One region of the Kitasatospora sp. NPDC057940 genome, then DNA from elsewhere that is predicted to be linked to it. Evidence: riboswitches for the same ligand, from Rfam matches in the RefSeq annotation. Region 1 holds a riboswitch; the other holds the start of a gene.
What was found. A riboswitch is a leader RNA that binds a small molecule or an ion and turns the genes downstream of it on or off. The one in region 1 is predicted to bind cobalamin.
Positions count from the first base shown of each region.

Region 2: another riboswitch for cobalamin. It lies ahead of ACFVTF_RS34710 (ABC transporter substrate-binding protein); the one in region 1 lies ahead of ACFVTF_RS07550 (peptidase).

Region 1 is NZ_JBHVPH010000003.1:380,917-388,178, reverse strand. Features, by position in the region: gene ACFVTF_RS07585 (enoyl-CoA hydratase/isomerase family protein) at 1-418, shown strand, start outside; gene mmsB (3-hydroxyisobutyrate dehydrogenase) at 508-1,350, shown strand; gene ACFVTF_RS07575 (enoyl-CoA hydratase) at 1,347-2,123, shown strand; gene cobF (precorrin-6A synthase (deacetylating)) at 2,170-2,937, opposite strand; gene ACFVTF_RS07565 (NmrA family NAD(P)-binding protein) at 3,004-3,930, opposite strand; gene ACFVTF_RS07560 (polysaccharide deacetylase family protein) at 3,927-4,751, opposite strand; gene ACFVTF_RS07555 (winged helix-turn-helix transcriptional regulator) at 4,864-5,223, shown strand; cobalamin riboswitch at 5,310-5,450, shown strand; gene ACFVTF_RS07550 (peptidase) at 5,550-6,632, shown strand; gene ACFVTF_RS07545 (flagellar hook-length control protein FliK) at 6,652-7,131, shown strand; gene ACFVTF_RS07540 (hypothetical protein) at 7,249-7,262, opposite strand, start outside.
Region 2 is NZ_JBHVPH010000037.1:21,002-28,263, forward strand. Features, by position in the region: gene ACFVTF_RS34700 (type I polyketide synthase) at 1-3,958, opposite strand, end outside; gene ACFVTF_RS34705 (hypothetical protein) at 4,234-4,875, shown strand; cobalamin riboswitch at 4,987-5,192, shown strand; gene ACFVTF_RS34710 (ABC transporter substrate-binding protein) at 5,287-6,258, shown strand; gene ACFVTF_RS34715 (FecCD family ABC transporter permease) at 6,255-7,262, shown strand, end outside.

The DNA of each region.
Region 1 (7,262 bases):
CGGCGTGCTGGACGGCCGGCGGGCCTGGATCGACCACTGCTACGGGGCCGACACCGTGGAGGAGATCCTCGACCGCCTGCGGGACAGCGGCGAACCGGAGGCCAAGAAGGCCGCGGACCGGATCGCCGCCAACTCGCCCGCCGCCGTGAAGGCCACCCTGGCGGCGCTGCGCCGGGCCCGCACCCTCGGCCCGCTGGAGGCCGTCCTCGACCAGGAGTACCGGACCTCCTGCGCGGCGCTCTCCACGCTGGACCTGGCCGAGGGGATCCGCGCCCAGGTCATCGACAAGGACCGTTCCCCGCGGTGGAACCCGTCGACGCTGAGCGCCGTCGGGCCGGCCGCGGTGGCCCGCTACTTCGCCCCGCTCGGCGACCGGGAACTCGGCCTGGCCCCCACCACACCCCTGGAGCGCTGGTGACCCACCCCAACGGAGTCAACGGATCCAACGCAGTCAACGGATCCAACGCAGTCATCGGATTCATCGGACTCGGCAACATGGGCGGCCCGATGGCCGCCAACCTCGCCGAGGCCGGGCACACCGTGACCGGCTACGACCTGGCACCCGAGGCGCTGCGGCGGGCGGAGCAGGGCGGCGTCCGTCCGGCGCCGTCCGCGGCCGAGGCGGTGCGGGAGGCCGACGTCGTCATCAGCATGCTGCCGGCCGGCCGGCACGTGCTGGCCGCCTACGCCGACCTGCTCCCCGCCGCCCGCCCGGGAACGCTCTTCGTCGACTGCTCCACGATCGACGTCGCGGACGCCCGGGCGGCGCACGACCTGGCCGTGAACGCCGGGCACCGGGCCGTGGACGCGCCGGTCTCCGGCGGGGTCATCGGTGCCACGGCCGCCAGCCTCACCTTCATGGTCGGAGCCGCCGAGCCGGACTTCGAGGCGGCCCGACCCGTGCTGGAGGCGATGGGCCGCAAGGTCGTGCACTGCGGATCCCCCGGAGCGGGGCAGGCCGCGAAGATCTGCAACAACATGATCCTGGGCATCTCGATGATCGCGGTCAGCGAGGCCTTCGTGCTCGGGGAGAGCCTCGGGCTCAGCCACCAGGCCCTCTACGACGTCGCCTCGACCGCCTCCGGCCAGTGCTGGGCGCTCACCACCAACTGCCCCGTCCCCGGGCCGGTGCCCACCAGCCCGGCCAACCGCGACTACGCGGCCGGGTTCGCCGCCGCCCTGATGGCCAAGGACCTCGGCCTCGCCGCCGGGGCCGCCGACGCCGCGGGCCTGCCCACGGACCTCGGACGCAGGGCGGCACAGCTGTACGCGGACTTCGCGCAGGCCGACGGTGGCGCCGGCCTGGACTTCTCGGCGATCATCACCACCCTGAGGGAGGACGGCAAGTGACCGGCTACGAGACGATCCTGGTCGAGCGCAAGGGCCGGGTGGGGCTGATCACGCTCGACCGGCCCAAGGCGCTCAACGCGCTCAACACCCTGCTGATGAACGAAGTCGTGCAGGCGGCAACCGAGTTCGACCGTGACCAGGAGATCGGCGCGCTGGTGATCACCGGCTCGGAGAAGGCCTTCGCGGCCGGCGCCGACATCAAGGAGATGCAGTCGCTCGACTTCGTCGACGCCTACCTCGGCGACTGGTTCGCCGCCTGGGACCGCTTCGCCGCGCTGCGCAAGCCCGTGGTCGCGGCGGTGGCGGGCTACGCGCTGGGCGGCGGCTGCGAGCTGGCGATGCTGTGCGACGTCCTCCTGGCGGCGGACACCGCGAAGTTCGGGCAGCCGGAGATCAAGCTCGGCGTGATCCCGGGCATCGGCGGCTCGCAGCGGCTGACCCGGGCGGTCGGCAAGGCGAAGGCGATGGAACTCTGCCTGACCGGCCGGATGATGGGCGCCGAGGAGGCCGAGCGGGCCGGCCTGGTCTCCCGGATCGTCCCGGCGGACCAACTGCTGGCCGAGGCCCTGGCGGTGGCCGGGACGATCGCGGCGATGTCCACCCCGGCGGCGGTCATGCTCAAGGAGAGCGTCAACCGCTCGTACGAGACCACGCTCGCCGAGGGCGTCCGCTTCGAACGGCGTCTGTTCCACGCGACGTTCGCGACGGCGGACCAGAAGGAGGGCATGGCGGCGTTCGCCGAGAAGCGCCCGCCGGAGTTCCGCAACCGCTGACAGTCCGCCCGGTGCGCCGCCCCTCGTCCGGGGCGGCGCACGCCGGTCAGCTCCCGGAGCGTCGCAGCAGGTAGGTGTCCATGATCCAGCCCTTGCGCTCGCGGGCCGACTCGCGCAGCTCGCGGATCCGCGGGGCGACTTCGGCGAGCGGGCCGGCGACGAGGATCTCGTCGGGGGTGCCGAGGTAGGCGCCGTAGTGGATCTCCAGCCCCTCGGGGTCGATCCCGGCGAAGGCGGCGCGGCCGTCGAGCATCACCACGACGTCGTCCACACCCTCGGGGAAGCCCTCGGCCAGCCGGCGGCCGGTGGTGATCTGCACGGGGCGGCCCACCCGGGTCAGCGTGGTGCGGTGGCGGGCGGCGAGTGCGGAGACGCTGCTGATGCCCGGGATCACCTCGTAGTCGAACGCGACGGCGCTGCGGGCCCGTACGTCCTCCACCACGGCGATGACGCTGTCGTAGAGGCTCGGATCCCCCCACACCAGGAACGCGCCCGTCTCGCCCTCACCGAGGTGCTCGACGGCCAACCGCTCGACCAGATCGGAACGGCGGACGCGCCAGTCGTCCACGGCGGCCGCGTACGCGGGGGTGGTCCGGTCCCGCTCCGCGTCCGGCACCTCCACCACGCGGTGCCCGGGCCGCCCGTGCTCGGTCAGCATCCGGTGCCGTAGCTGGATCAGGTCCTGCCGTTCCTCGTTCTTGCCGAGGATGAAGAAGACATCCGTGCGGGCGAGTGCCTTGACCGCCTGCAGAGTGAGGTGGTCGGGGTCGCCCGCGCCGATGCCGATGACGAGAATGCTCCGCTTGTTCCGCATGGGAGGAATTCTGCCGTCCGGGACGCCCTGATCACGCTGGCAGCCGGGAGGGGCGCGTCGCGATGGTCATCCCGTCCATCCGGTGTGGTGCAGCCAGTCCTCGAAGGTCATCACGTCGGGGTGCAGGCGGCGCAGGAGGTCGATGTCCCGGTCTCGGGCGTAGAGGTCACGGTCGGCGAAGAACCGGAACATCGCCGCGTAGTCGTGGCTGAAGCCGGGGGCGGCGGTGCGCAGGTCGTCGTGCGGCATCGGGACGTAGGTGCTGGGGGTGCCCGTGACCTGGGCGAAGGTGGCGGCGATCTCGTCGCCGGTGAGGCTGTCGCCGATCACCGCGAGGTCGCGGGCGCCCCAGGACTGCCAGTTGTCGAACATGTGGCAGGCGAACCAGGCGATGTCGTCGAGGGCGACGAGCGGGTAGTGGGCGGCGCCGAGGGGGAGCCTGAAGACCAGGCCGCCCCTGCCGTCCGGCCGGGGGGAGAGCCGGTCCCGCAGGTTCTCGAAGTACGGCGCCGTGGTCAGCACCGAGACGTGGTCCGTGTACCAGCCGTCGGTCTCCTCGCGGAGCATCTCCTCCGACCGCATCAGGCCGATGTGGGCGGCGACGGCGGCCTTGCTGTCGAAATGCGGGACGGGGTGGCCGGTCAGGGACACCGCGCTGTCCAACGAGGACCAGATGAAGCGCTCCACGCCGGCCCGCTCGGCGGCGGCCAGCAAGTGCAGCCCCTGCCGGTACTCACCCACCGCGCTGCCCGTCGCGAAGAAGTCGGTGTTGGCGAACACGTGGTCCGCCTGCCCGATCAGGACCTCGAGCGCCGCCGGGTCGGAGCGGACCAGTCGCACGCGGTCGGGCGCGGTGGCGGCGAGTCCGGTGGCGCGGGCGGACTCCGGGTGGCGGGTGGGGACGGTGACGGTGGCGTCGGTGGTGGCCAGCAGGCGGCGGACCACGTGGCTGCCCATGGCCCCGGTGCCGCCGATGACGAGGACGTGGGTCATGGGGTTCCTCCCTGGTGTGTCAGGACGTGTTCGGCCAGCTGGGCGTGGGTGGCGACCCAGACGTCGCCGGACTCGCGGATGTGGTCGAGGATCTGGCCGACCATGCCCGCGAGGAGCGGTCGGCCTCCGACGTGGGCGTGGATGGTCAGGTGGAAGACGCCCGGGCCGGGGGCGGCGAGCAGCTGGTTCAGCAGCTCACGGTGAAGGTCGCGGTAGGCGTACGGGCCGGCCGCGGCGTCGCGGACGTCGGAGTGGTCGCTGTGCATGAGGGAGACCAGAGGACCGTGAACGGTGGACAGGACCTGCGGGAGGTCGTGGTCGCCGTGGTCGCCGGTCCAGCGGTAGCCGGCCTCGGCGAGCAGGTCGACCGTGTGCCGCGAACCGGTGGCGCGCGGGCTCATCCACCCCGTCGGGCGAACACCGGTGACCCGGTGAAGGATTTCGGTGCAGCGACGGACGTTGGCCCGCTCGGCATCGACGTCGAGCAGCGCGGGCACCACGTCCTGGGCCCAGGAGTGTGCGGCGATCTCGTGACCCGCCTCGTGCACGGCCTCGACGGTCTCGGGGTGCCGCTCGGCCACCAGTCCACTGACGCCGACGGTGGCAGGCAGGTCACCCAGGACGTCGAGCAGCCGCCGGATGCCGGTGGTGACGCCGTAGTCCGCCCAGGAGGTGCTGTGCGTGTCGTCGATGCCGGACAGCGGCCACGCCGCGGCCATCGGCGCGTAGGCGGGCCAGTGCCCTGGTGACCACAGCTCCAGCGCGACGGTGACCAGCGCGACGACCTTCCGCCCGCCCGGCCATTCGGTCTCTGCCCTCATACGGTTCCCCTGTTCCCCTGTTCCCCTGATCGACGGCTCGACGGCTTCCGCAGTGGACGCTAGTGAGGCGGTAGGTACCTCCGGGTTCCTGGCGGCGGGCTACCGTCGGGTCATGCGTGAGTACTCCGGCAGTGTCTTCCTCGCCGACTGCCCGGCTCGGCTGGCGATCGAGATCATCGCCGACAAGTGGGCGGTGGCCGTGCTGTTCGCGTTGAGCCGGGAACCGTGCAGACACGGCCAGCTGGTCGACCTGATCGGCGGAATCTCGCGGAAGGTGCTGACCCAGACGCTGCGCCGGTTGCAGGGGTACGGCCTGATCGACCGCCACGCCGGGACCGGGAAGGTCGAGTACGCGCTGACGGACCTGGGCCGGACGCTGGTGAAGCCGATCGCCGTGCTGACTCAGTGGGCTCACGAGCACGGCGCGGCCGTGCTGGAATTCCAGGAGTCCCAAGCGGGCCGGTCGCACTGACGGTGTCTCGGTCAGGAGGAGCGCGTCGCGAAGCCGGGTGCGGACCACCGTGATGTGACGCGCGAACCCTTGACCGGATCTTTTCCGTATCGCCATGATGAGCCGTCATGTTGTGACTCCGCCGCTGGGGGAAGTCCGGTCCGAATCCGGCGCTGACCCGCAACGGTAGGCCGCCGACTCCACGTCGGTGGCGAGCCCGAGTACCCGGCGGCGGAGGTGTGTCGTCCCCTCCTCCCGTCGTGGTCTGCGGGCCGGAGCTCCGAGGGCTGCCCGGCTTGTCGCCGCCGTCCTCCGGGCCCCTGCGTGCGGGCCCGGAAAGGCCCACCGTGTCCTCGTTCCGACGCCCCCTGCGCCTCCTCGCGATACCCGCGCTCGCCCTCGCCACCGTCCTCCCGGCGGCCGCTGCCGCCCACGCCGCGCCTGCCGCCGCGACCGCCGCGACCTCGTCCTCGACGATCCGCCCCGACGCCGCCGCGGGCGGCTGGCTGGCCCGTCAGCTCGTCGACGGCGACCACTTCGAGTCCGTCTTCAACGGGACGGCCTACCCCGACCAGGGCCTGACCATCGATGCCGTACTGGCCTTCGCCGCCTCGCGCAGCTCCGACCAGGCCGCCGCGAAGGCCACCGTCTGGCTGGCCAAGCCCGAGATCATCAGCGGCTACCTCGGAGACGGCACCACCGAGGCCTACGCCGGGGCGACCGCCAAGCTGCTGCTCGCCGTCGAGGTGCGCGGCGGGAACCAGACGGCCTTCGGCGGCGTCGACCTGCCGGCCCGGCTGCGCTCGCTCCAGACCGCCGAGGGCCGGTTCTCCGACCGCTCGCAGTGGGGCGACTACAGCAACGCCTTCGGCCAGTCCCTGGCCCTGATCGCCCTGCACCGCACGACCGGTGGCGCCCCGGCCGCGGCCGTCGACTTCCTCGCCAACAGCCAGTGCGCGGACGGCGGTTACCCGATCGCCTTCGGCCAGGCCGCCTGCACCAGCGACCCGGACGCCACCGCGCTCGCCGCCCAGGCCCTCGCCGCCACCGGCCGCACCGCCAAGGCCGAGGCCGGGCTCGGCTGGCTGACCGCCCACCAGAACGCCGACGGCGGCTTCTCGGCCGCCGGGGCCGCCGCGTCCAACGCCAACACCACCGGCCTCGCCACGCAGGCGCTGCTGGCCGGCGGACGCTTCGTGGCCGGCCTCAAGGGCTGGAGCAGCCTGGTCAAGCTCCAGCAGGGCTGCGCCACCGACCCGGCGGTGCGCGGGGCGGTCGCCTACGACGCGACCGGCTTCAACCCGGCCACCGGCGCCCGGGCCACCGCGCAGGCCGTCCTCGGCCTGGCCGGCACCCCGCTGGCCACCCTCTCCGCCGCCGGTGCCCGCCCGGACGCGCCCGTGCCGGCCTGCCCGGCGACCACCCGCTGACCCCGCGAGGAGAGCTCCGATGACCGACACCCCGGCGCCCGCGCGCCCGGCCCGCCGCACCCTCGGCTCGATCGCCGCCGCCGCTGCCCTCACCGCCGGCCTGCTCGGCGTCTCCGCCGTCCAGGCCCCGAAGGCGCAGGCCGCCGCCTGCGACGGCACCACCGGTGTCACCGTCGTGGTCGACTTCACCGCCGTCGGCGGCGGCATCCAGACCGGCTGCGCACCCGGCGACCCGGCCAGCGGCCTGGCCGCGCTGACCGGCGCCGGGTTCGCGTACACCTTCCACCCGCGCTACCCGGGCTTCGTCTGCACCATCAACGCCCTGCCGACGACCTGCACCAACCCCACCGGCAGCGCCTACTGGTCGTACTGGCACGCCCAGCACGGCGGCCCCTGGTCGTACAGCAACCTGGGCGCGGGCAGCTACAACCCGGCACCCGGCGACGTCGAGGGCTGGTCCTTCGGCGCCGGCGCCCAGCCGGGCGTCACCGCGCCCTGACCTCCGGCGACCCCCCGGTGCCCCGGCCCCTCCGGAAGGGGGGCCGGGGCACCGGCGCTTCAGGCTTCGGACGGTGCGGACGCCGCTCGGGACGGGGTGTCCGAGCAGGACCCCGGATCAGTTGCCGTAGC
Region 2 (7,262 bases), on a different contig from region 1:
CGACGTGTGCGGCCGCCAACTCGCCCACGGAGTGCCCCGCCAGGACGTCGGCCCGCACGCCCCAGGACTCCACCAGCCGGAAGAGCGCCACCTCGTAGGCGAACAGGGCGGCCTGGGTGAAGTCCGTGCGGTCGAGCAGGGCGTCCGACGAGCCCGGCTCGGCGCGGATCACCGTGCGCAGCGGCCGGTCGAGTTCGCCGTCGAGCGCGTGGCAGACCTCGTCGAAGGCCTCGGCGAACACGGGGAACGCCTCCCGCAGCTCCTCGCCCATCCGCGGGCGCTGCGCGCCCTGCCCGGTGAACAGGAAGGCGGTGCGGGTGCGCGGGTCGGCCAGGCACGTCAACGACCCCGCGCCAGGGGTACCGGCGCCGGGCGTGCCGTCGGCGATCGCCCGGAGTCCGGCCAGCATGCGCTCGCGGTCAGCGGCCGGCACCATCGCCCGGTGCGTGAGCGCCGACCGCGACACCACCAGCGAGAAACCCATGTCCGCCGGCGACAGGCCCGGCCGGGCCTCGACGTGGTCGGCCAGCCGTCGGGCCTGGGCCCGCAGGGCCGCCTCGTCGGCCCCGCCGACCAGCCACGGCACGGCCGGCCCCGGCTGCGCGGGTTCCTGCGGCGCGGGTTGCCGGCCAGGGGCGCGGTCGGCGGCGGCCGGCTCCTCGATGATCACGTGCGCGTTGGTGCCGCCGATCCCGAAGGCCGACACACCGGCGCGGCGCGGCCGACCGGCGGGCGCGGGCCACGGCCGGGCGGCGGTCAGCAGCTCGACCCGGCCCGCGGACCAGTCGACGTGCGGGGTGGGGGCGGCCACGTGCAGGGTCCTGGGCAGCTCGCCGTGCCGCATGGCCTGGGCCATCTTGATGATCCCGGCGACTCCGGCGGCGGCCTGGGTGTGCCCGAGGTTGGACTTGACGCTGCCCAGCCACAGCGGAGGGTCCCCCGGCCCCCGGCCCCGGCCGTAGCCGGCGAGCAGCGCCCGCGCCTCGACGGGATCACCGAGCGCGGTGCCCGTCCCGTGCGCCTCCACGGCGTCCACCTCGTGCGCACGCAGCCCGGCGTCCGCCAGCGCCAGCTGGATCAGGCGCTGCTGGGCGCGGCCGTTGGGCGCGGTCAGGCCGTTGGACGCGCCGTCGGAGTTGACGGCGCTGCCGCGCACCACGGCCAGCACCGGGTGTCCGTTGCGGCGCGCGTCGGACAGCCTCTCCAGCAGCAGCATCCCGGCGCCCTCGGCCCAGGCGGTGCCGTCCGCCGTCGCCGAGAAGGACTTGCACCGGCCGTCGGGCGCGAGGGCGCGCTGGCGGCTGAACGCGACCAGCGGGTTGGGCGTCGCCATCACCGTGACGCCGCCGGCCAGCGCCAGCGAGCACGCGCCCGAGCGCAGCGCCTGGGCCGCCTGGTGCACGGCGACCAGCGAGGACGAGCACGCCGTGTCGATGGTGATCGCGGGCCCGCGCAGGCCGAACACGTAGGAGAGTCGGCCGGAGGCCACGCTGCCCGCCGAGCCCAGGGCGAGGTGGGCCTCCAGTTCGTGCGCGGTGAAGCGGGAGGCGTAGTCGCCGTACATCACGCCGAGGAAGACGCCCGTGTCGCTGTCCCGGACGGACACCGGGTCGATCCCGGCCCGCTCCCACGCCTCCCAGGTGACCTCCAGCAGCAGCCGCTGCTGCGGGTCCATGGCGAGCGCCTCGCGCGGCGAGATGCCGAACAGGCCCGCGTCGAACTCCGCGGCGCGGTGCAGGAATCCGCCGCTGCGCGTGTAGCAGGTGCCGATCCGGTCCGGGTCGGGGTCGTAGAGGGCGGCGAGGTCCCAGCCCCGGTCGGTCGGCAGGTCCGAGATCGCGTCCTTGCCCTGCGACACCAACTCCCAGAGCCCTTCGGGGGATTCCACGTCACCGGGGTAGCGGCAGGCCATGGCGACGATCACCACCGGGTCCCGGTCGTACGGCTCCTCCGGCTCGGCGGTCCGCGGTGCGGGGGTCGTGCCGGCCTCGGCCGTGGGTGCGGCGGGCTCGGCGGGCTCGGCGGGCTCGGCGGTGAACAGTTCGGTGTGCAGGTGGCGGGCGACGGCGGCCGGGGTGGGGTGGTCGAAGACCAGCGTCGTCGGCAGGCTCAGCCCGGTCGACGCCGCGAGCCGGTCGATCAGCTCGATGGCGCCGAGCGAGGTCAGCCCGAGGTCCGCGAAGGAGGTGTCGGCGAACGAGTTGTCCGCGTCGAGCCCCGCCTCCGGCGCGCGGCCCCGGACCCGGGCCGTCTCGGCGCACACCCTCTCGCACAGCGCGCGTTCCTGCTCCTCCCGGGGCAGCGACAGCAGCCCGCGCTCCAGGGAGCCGCCGACCGGGGCCGGGGCCGGCGCCGCAGCCGGGTCGCTGAGCACCGCATGGCGGACGATCTTTCCCGACGGCGTGCGCGGGACGGCCGCGATCTCACGGACCTCGACGGGGACCTTGTGGTCCGCGAGCTGCGAGCGGCAGACGTCGAGCACCAGCCGCGGGTCCAGGCCCTCCGGGCCGGGCACCACGAAGGCGACCGGGACCTCCCCGAGGACGGCGTGCGGCAGACCGAGAACCACCGCGTCCCGCACCCCGGGGCAGCCCCGCAGGACGTGCTCGACCTCCGTGGGGTGGATGTTCTCCCCTCCCCGGATGATCAGTTCGCTGACCCGGCCGGTGAGGACGAGGTGGCCGTGTTCGGCGCGCCGGCCGAGGTCCCCGGTCCGGTACCAGCCCTCGCGCAGCGCGGCGGCCGTCGCCTCCGGCCGGTCGTGGTAGCCCGACATGAGATTCGGACCGCTGACCCAGATCTCGCCCTCGCCGCCCGCGAGGACGTCGGCCCCGCTGTCCGGATCGACGACGCGGACCTCGACGCCGGGTACCGGCAGTCCGCAGGAGCCGTCGACCCGGGGGCCGTTCGGGCGTGCCACCGCGATCGCGCCGCAGGTCTCGGTACTGCCGTAGACGTCGAGCAGCGGCGCGCCGAGCGTCTCCTCCACCGCCCCGCGCAGTTCGGGCGGACACGGCGCGCCCGCCGTCACGCAGAGCCGCAGCCCGGGCCGCGGCGCGGGGAGCGGGGTGTCCTTCGCCGAGGCCGTCAACCGGTGGTACGTCGTGGGGACGCCCGCCAGGACGGTGAACGGCCCGCCGAGGGCGGCGCTCGGGGTGCGCAGCGTGCGCCACAGGTCGCCGGGCGTCAAGGCCTCGCCGGGCGTGGGCAGTTCGCCGACGATCGCGGTGCTCGCGCCGACGGCCGTGGTGCCCAGGATCGCGAGGGAGTGCCCGAAGCTGTGGAACAGCGGCAGCGGCCACAGCAGCCGGTCCTCGGAGGAGAGCCCGAAGAGCGGCGCGTAGCAGGCCGCCACCGACCACAGTGCGCTGCGCTGTGTGGAGAGCACGCCCTTGGGGCGGTGGGTGGTCCCGGAGGTGTAGAGCAGCCAGGCCGGATCGTCGAGCCCCAGGTCGTCGGGGGCCGCGGGCCCGCCCCCGGTCGAGGCCGCAGTCTCGAAGAGGACGGTGCCGTCGGGGGCGTTCGAGGGGATCGGGCCCGCCCCGGTGAGCACGGTGTACAGGCCGCGGTACCCGGCGCCGAGGCGGCGCAGCTGCGTGAGGTGCGCGGGGTCGGTGATGATGGCCGAGGCGCCGCTGTCCCGCAGGTAGTGGTCGAGTTCGTCGTCGGAGGAGCGGGGGTTGAGCAGGACACCGACCGCCCCCGCCCGCAGCACGGCGAGGCAACCCTCCACCAGCTCCACGCAGTTGCCCAGGCAGAGCGCCACCCGATCCCCGCGCCGGACCCCCGCCCGCACGAGCGACCCGGCCAGCCGCCCGGTCCGCCGCTCCAACTCGGCGTAGCTGACACCGCGCGAGAAGTCGTGGAACGCGACCCGGTCCCCCGACCGCTCGGCGTGCCTCCTCAGCAACTCCGGCAGCGGCCGCACCAGATCGTCATACCGCAGTTCACCACTCACGCCCCGGCTCCGACCTCTCGCCACTCGCGACCCACTCCCCCGCCGATCCCCTCCGTACCCAGTAACACACGGGCACAGACCGAGTCCCGCGGACTCGCCGCAGCTGCGCTCGCGGCCGCTGAGGAACTGCGACACTTCAAAGCCGCGATCAGGCCTCTGACCTACGGAAACAGCAGTCCTCCAGCCCGGGAGGGCACGAGGGCACAGCGCCGTGGACTTTGAGCGCTGCCCCCAATACCGCCCTCCCCGTCCGGCGCCCGTGTCAGGCTGGGGGAATGCTCTCCGACTCCGCCGCCCCCAACGACTGGCACACCCCGGCCGAACTGGCGCCGCTCGACGGCAACGAGGCCTTCCGCGGCACCGATGCCGGGACGGTGCTGGACTTCTGGCGCTACGCGATGCCCGACTTGCGAACCAACACCACCCGGGGCCTGCTCGCGGAATTCCTGGTCCACCGCGCCGTCGGCGCTGTGGCACGCAACATGGAATGGGACAGCTTCGATGTCCTGACACCTGACGGGCTCAGGATCGAGGTCAAGACCAGCGCCTACCTCCAAGCCTGGGGGCAGCGTCAGCTGTCGGAGATTCGCTTCTCCCGACTGCGCGGACGCACCTGGACTCCCGAGGACGGTGACGCCGCAGAGCAGTCCTACAACGCGGATGTCTACGTCTTCGCCCTCCATACCGCGCTCACCCACGCCGACTACGACCCGCTCGACATTGGCCAGTGGCGCTTCCACGTCGCTTCCCGTGCTCTCGTGGAGGCCACCGGACAAGCCAGCCTGGGCCTTGCTTCCGTACGCCGGCTGTGTGGCGAACCCGTCGACTACGAGGGGCTCGCGGCCCGGATCTCGGCCTGCTCCCTCCAGTCACCCTCAACTGGCGGAGCCACCGAAGCTGCCACCGTCACTGTGTGACAGCGCGCCGGCAGGCCGAACTCACACCTCCGTCAAGGCGCTGCCGCTGCCGGCGCTTCGCGTGGCCGGTGGGCGTCCTCGATCCGGTCGGCACCGACCTGACCACGCCTGATACCTTGCCATCGCCGTGGTGTACGGGAAACCGGTCTGAGTCCGGTGCGGCCCTCGCCACTGTTGCCGCGGAGTTCCGCGGCCCTCGCTGACCGGCTTTTCCAGCGGTCAGGGCCACTGGGCGGGCTGGAAGAGCCGTCCGGGAAGGTCGGCTGCGGCGTGTTGATGCGGAAGCCAGGAGACCGGCCACGGCGCGACATGTTCCACGAGGGTTTTGGAGAACACGTGCCCAGCGGTCTGCTGTATCCGTTTCGATCGATATGTGCCGTTCGTCCCACAGGTCCGATACGTGTCGGCCGGGTGGTCGCGGCCGTCCTGTTCACCGGCGTGCTCGGGGCCTGCACCGGCGCCCCCGCGCCCGCCACGTCCGGCGGGGCGGCCGGAAGTGCCGCGCCGGTCAGCGTGGACAACTGCGGGACCACCGTGACGGTCGGCGCGCCGCCCGCCCGGCTGGTGACGCTCAACGAGGGTGCCACCGAGGTGGCCCTGTCCCTCGGCCTGCAGTCCAGCATGGCCGGTACCGCCTACCTCGACGATTCCGTCCCGGAGAAGTGGAAGGCGGCCTACGACTCCGTCCCGGTGCTCTCCAAGGACTACCCGACGAAGGAGAAGCTCCTCGCGGCCCGTCCCGACTTCCTGTACGCCTCCTACTCCAGCGCGTTCACCGACAAGGTCGCGGGCAGCCGGGACGAGCTGCGCGGCCAGGGCATCCCGTCGTACCTGTCCCCGTTCGGCTGCTCGGACAAGAGCCAGGTGCCGCCGACGACCTGGCAGGCGGTGTGGGGCGAGCTGAACGACGTCGCCAAGGTCTTCGGTGTCACGGAGCGGGCCGCCGCGATCCAGCAGCAGCAGGAGCAGCAGCTCGCCCAGTTCACGGCGACGGCCGCGGGCAAGGGCCTGAAGGTCCTGTGGTACGACTCGGACACCAAGTCGCCGTTCGTCGGTGCCGGCCACGGCGGACCTCAGCTCGTGCTCGATGCCGTGGGCGCCCGCAACGTCTTCGCGGACCTGCCCGGTGGCTGGCAGAACGTGAGCTGGGAGAAGGTCGTCGCGGCGGACCCGGACGCCATCGTGGTCGCGGACGCCGGCTGGGACACGGCCCAGTCCAAGATCGACTACTTGGAGAACGACCCGGTGCTGAGCAAGCTCACCGCCGTGCAGCGCAAGGCTTTCGTGGTGGTGCCGTTCTCGGAGTCGACTCCCGGCGTGCGGCTCGCCGACGGTGCCGCCCGGGTGTCCGCAGGACTGGGCCAGCTGCACCCGGGTTCATGACCACCGAACCCCGCCCCGTCGTGCGGCCCCCCGGTCCGGGCCGCGCGACGGCGGCCCTGGCCATCGGTGCGGCCCTGCTGCTGACCACCGTGCTCCTCGGCCTGGCCGTGGGCTCGCAACCCGAGCCGGTCCGGACGGTGATCGATGTCGTGGCGCGCCGTCTCGGGCTGGGCGGCCAGCACGTCACGCTGCTGGACGACCAGATCGTCTGGCAGTTGCGGCTGCCCCGGGTTCTGGGAGCGGCTGCCACCGGCGCAGGCCTCGCGGTCTGCGGCGCGGTGCTGCAGACCCTGACCGGGAACGACCTGGCCGATCCCTTCCTGCTCGGGATCTCCGACGGAGCCGCCGCCGGCGCGGTCACCGTGATCGTCCTCGGCGTCGGCGTGACCGGCGCCGTGGGCACCGGCGCGGTGGCGACGGCGGCCTTCGCCGGTGCCCTGCTCGCCGCCGTCGTCGTCCTGGCACTGGCCGGCGCCCGCACCCGGTCGCTACCGACCACCCGGACCGTGCTCGCCGGCATCGCGGTGGGGCAGATGTGCGGGGCCTACACCTCGTTCGTCGTCCTGGTCCTCGGGGACCGCAACGCGGCGCGCGGCGTCATGGAGTGGACGCTGGGCTCGGTCGCCGGCGTGCGGTGGCCCACCGCCGTCTTCCTGACCGCGGTCGCGCTGGTCGGTGTCACGGTCCTGGCCTCCTCGGCCCGCGACCTGGACGCCTTCGCCTTCGGCGAGACCGCCGCCCGCTCCCTCGGCGTCCACGTCGAGCGCACCCGCTGGCTCCTCGTCGCCACCGCCGCGCTGGTGACCGCGTGCCTGGTCGCCAACACCGGCGTCATCGGGTTCCTCGGCCTGGTCGTCCCGCACGTGGTCCGACTGGTCTGCGGCCCGCGCCACGCCCTCCTGCTGCCCGTGTCGGCACTGGTGGGTGCGTCCCTCCTGGTGGGCAGCGACATCGTGGCGCGCTCGGTCCTGCCCGACCGGGAGATCCCCGTCGGCGTCATCACG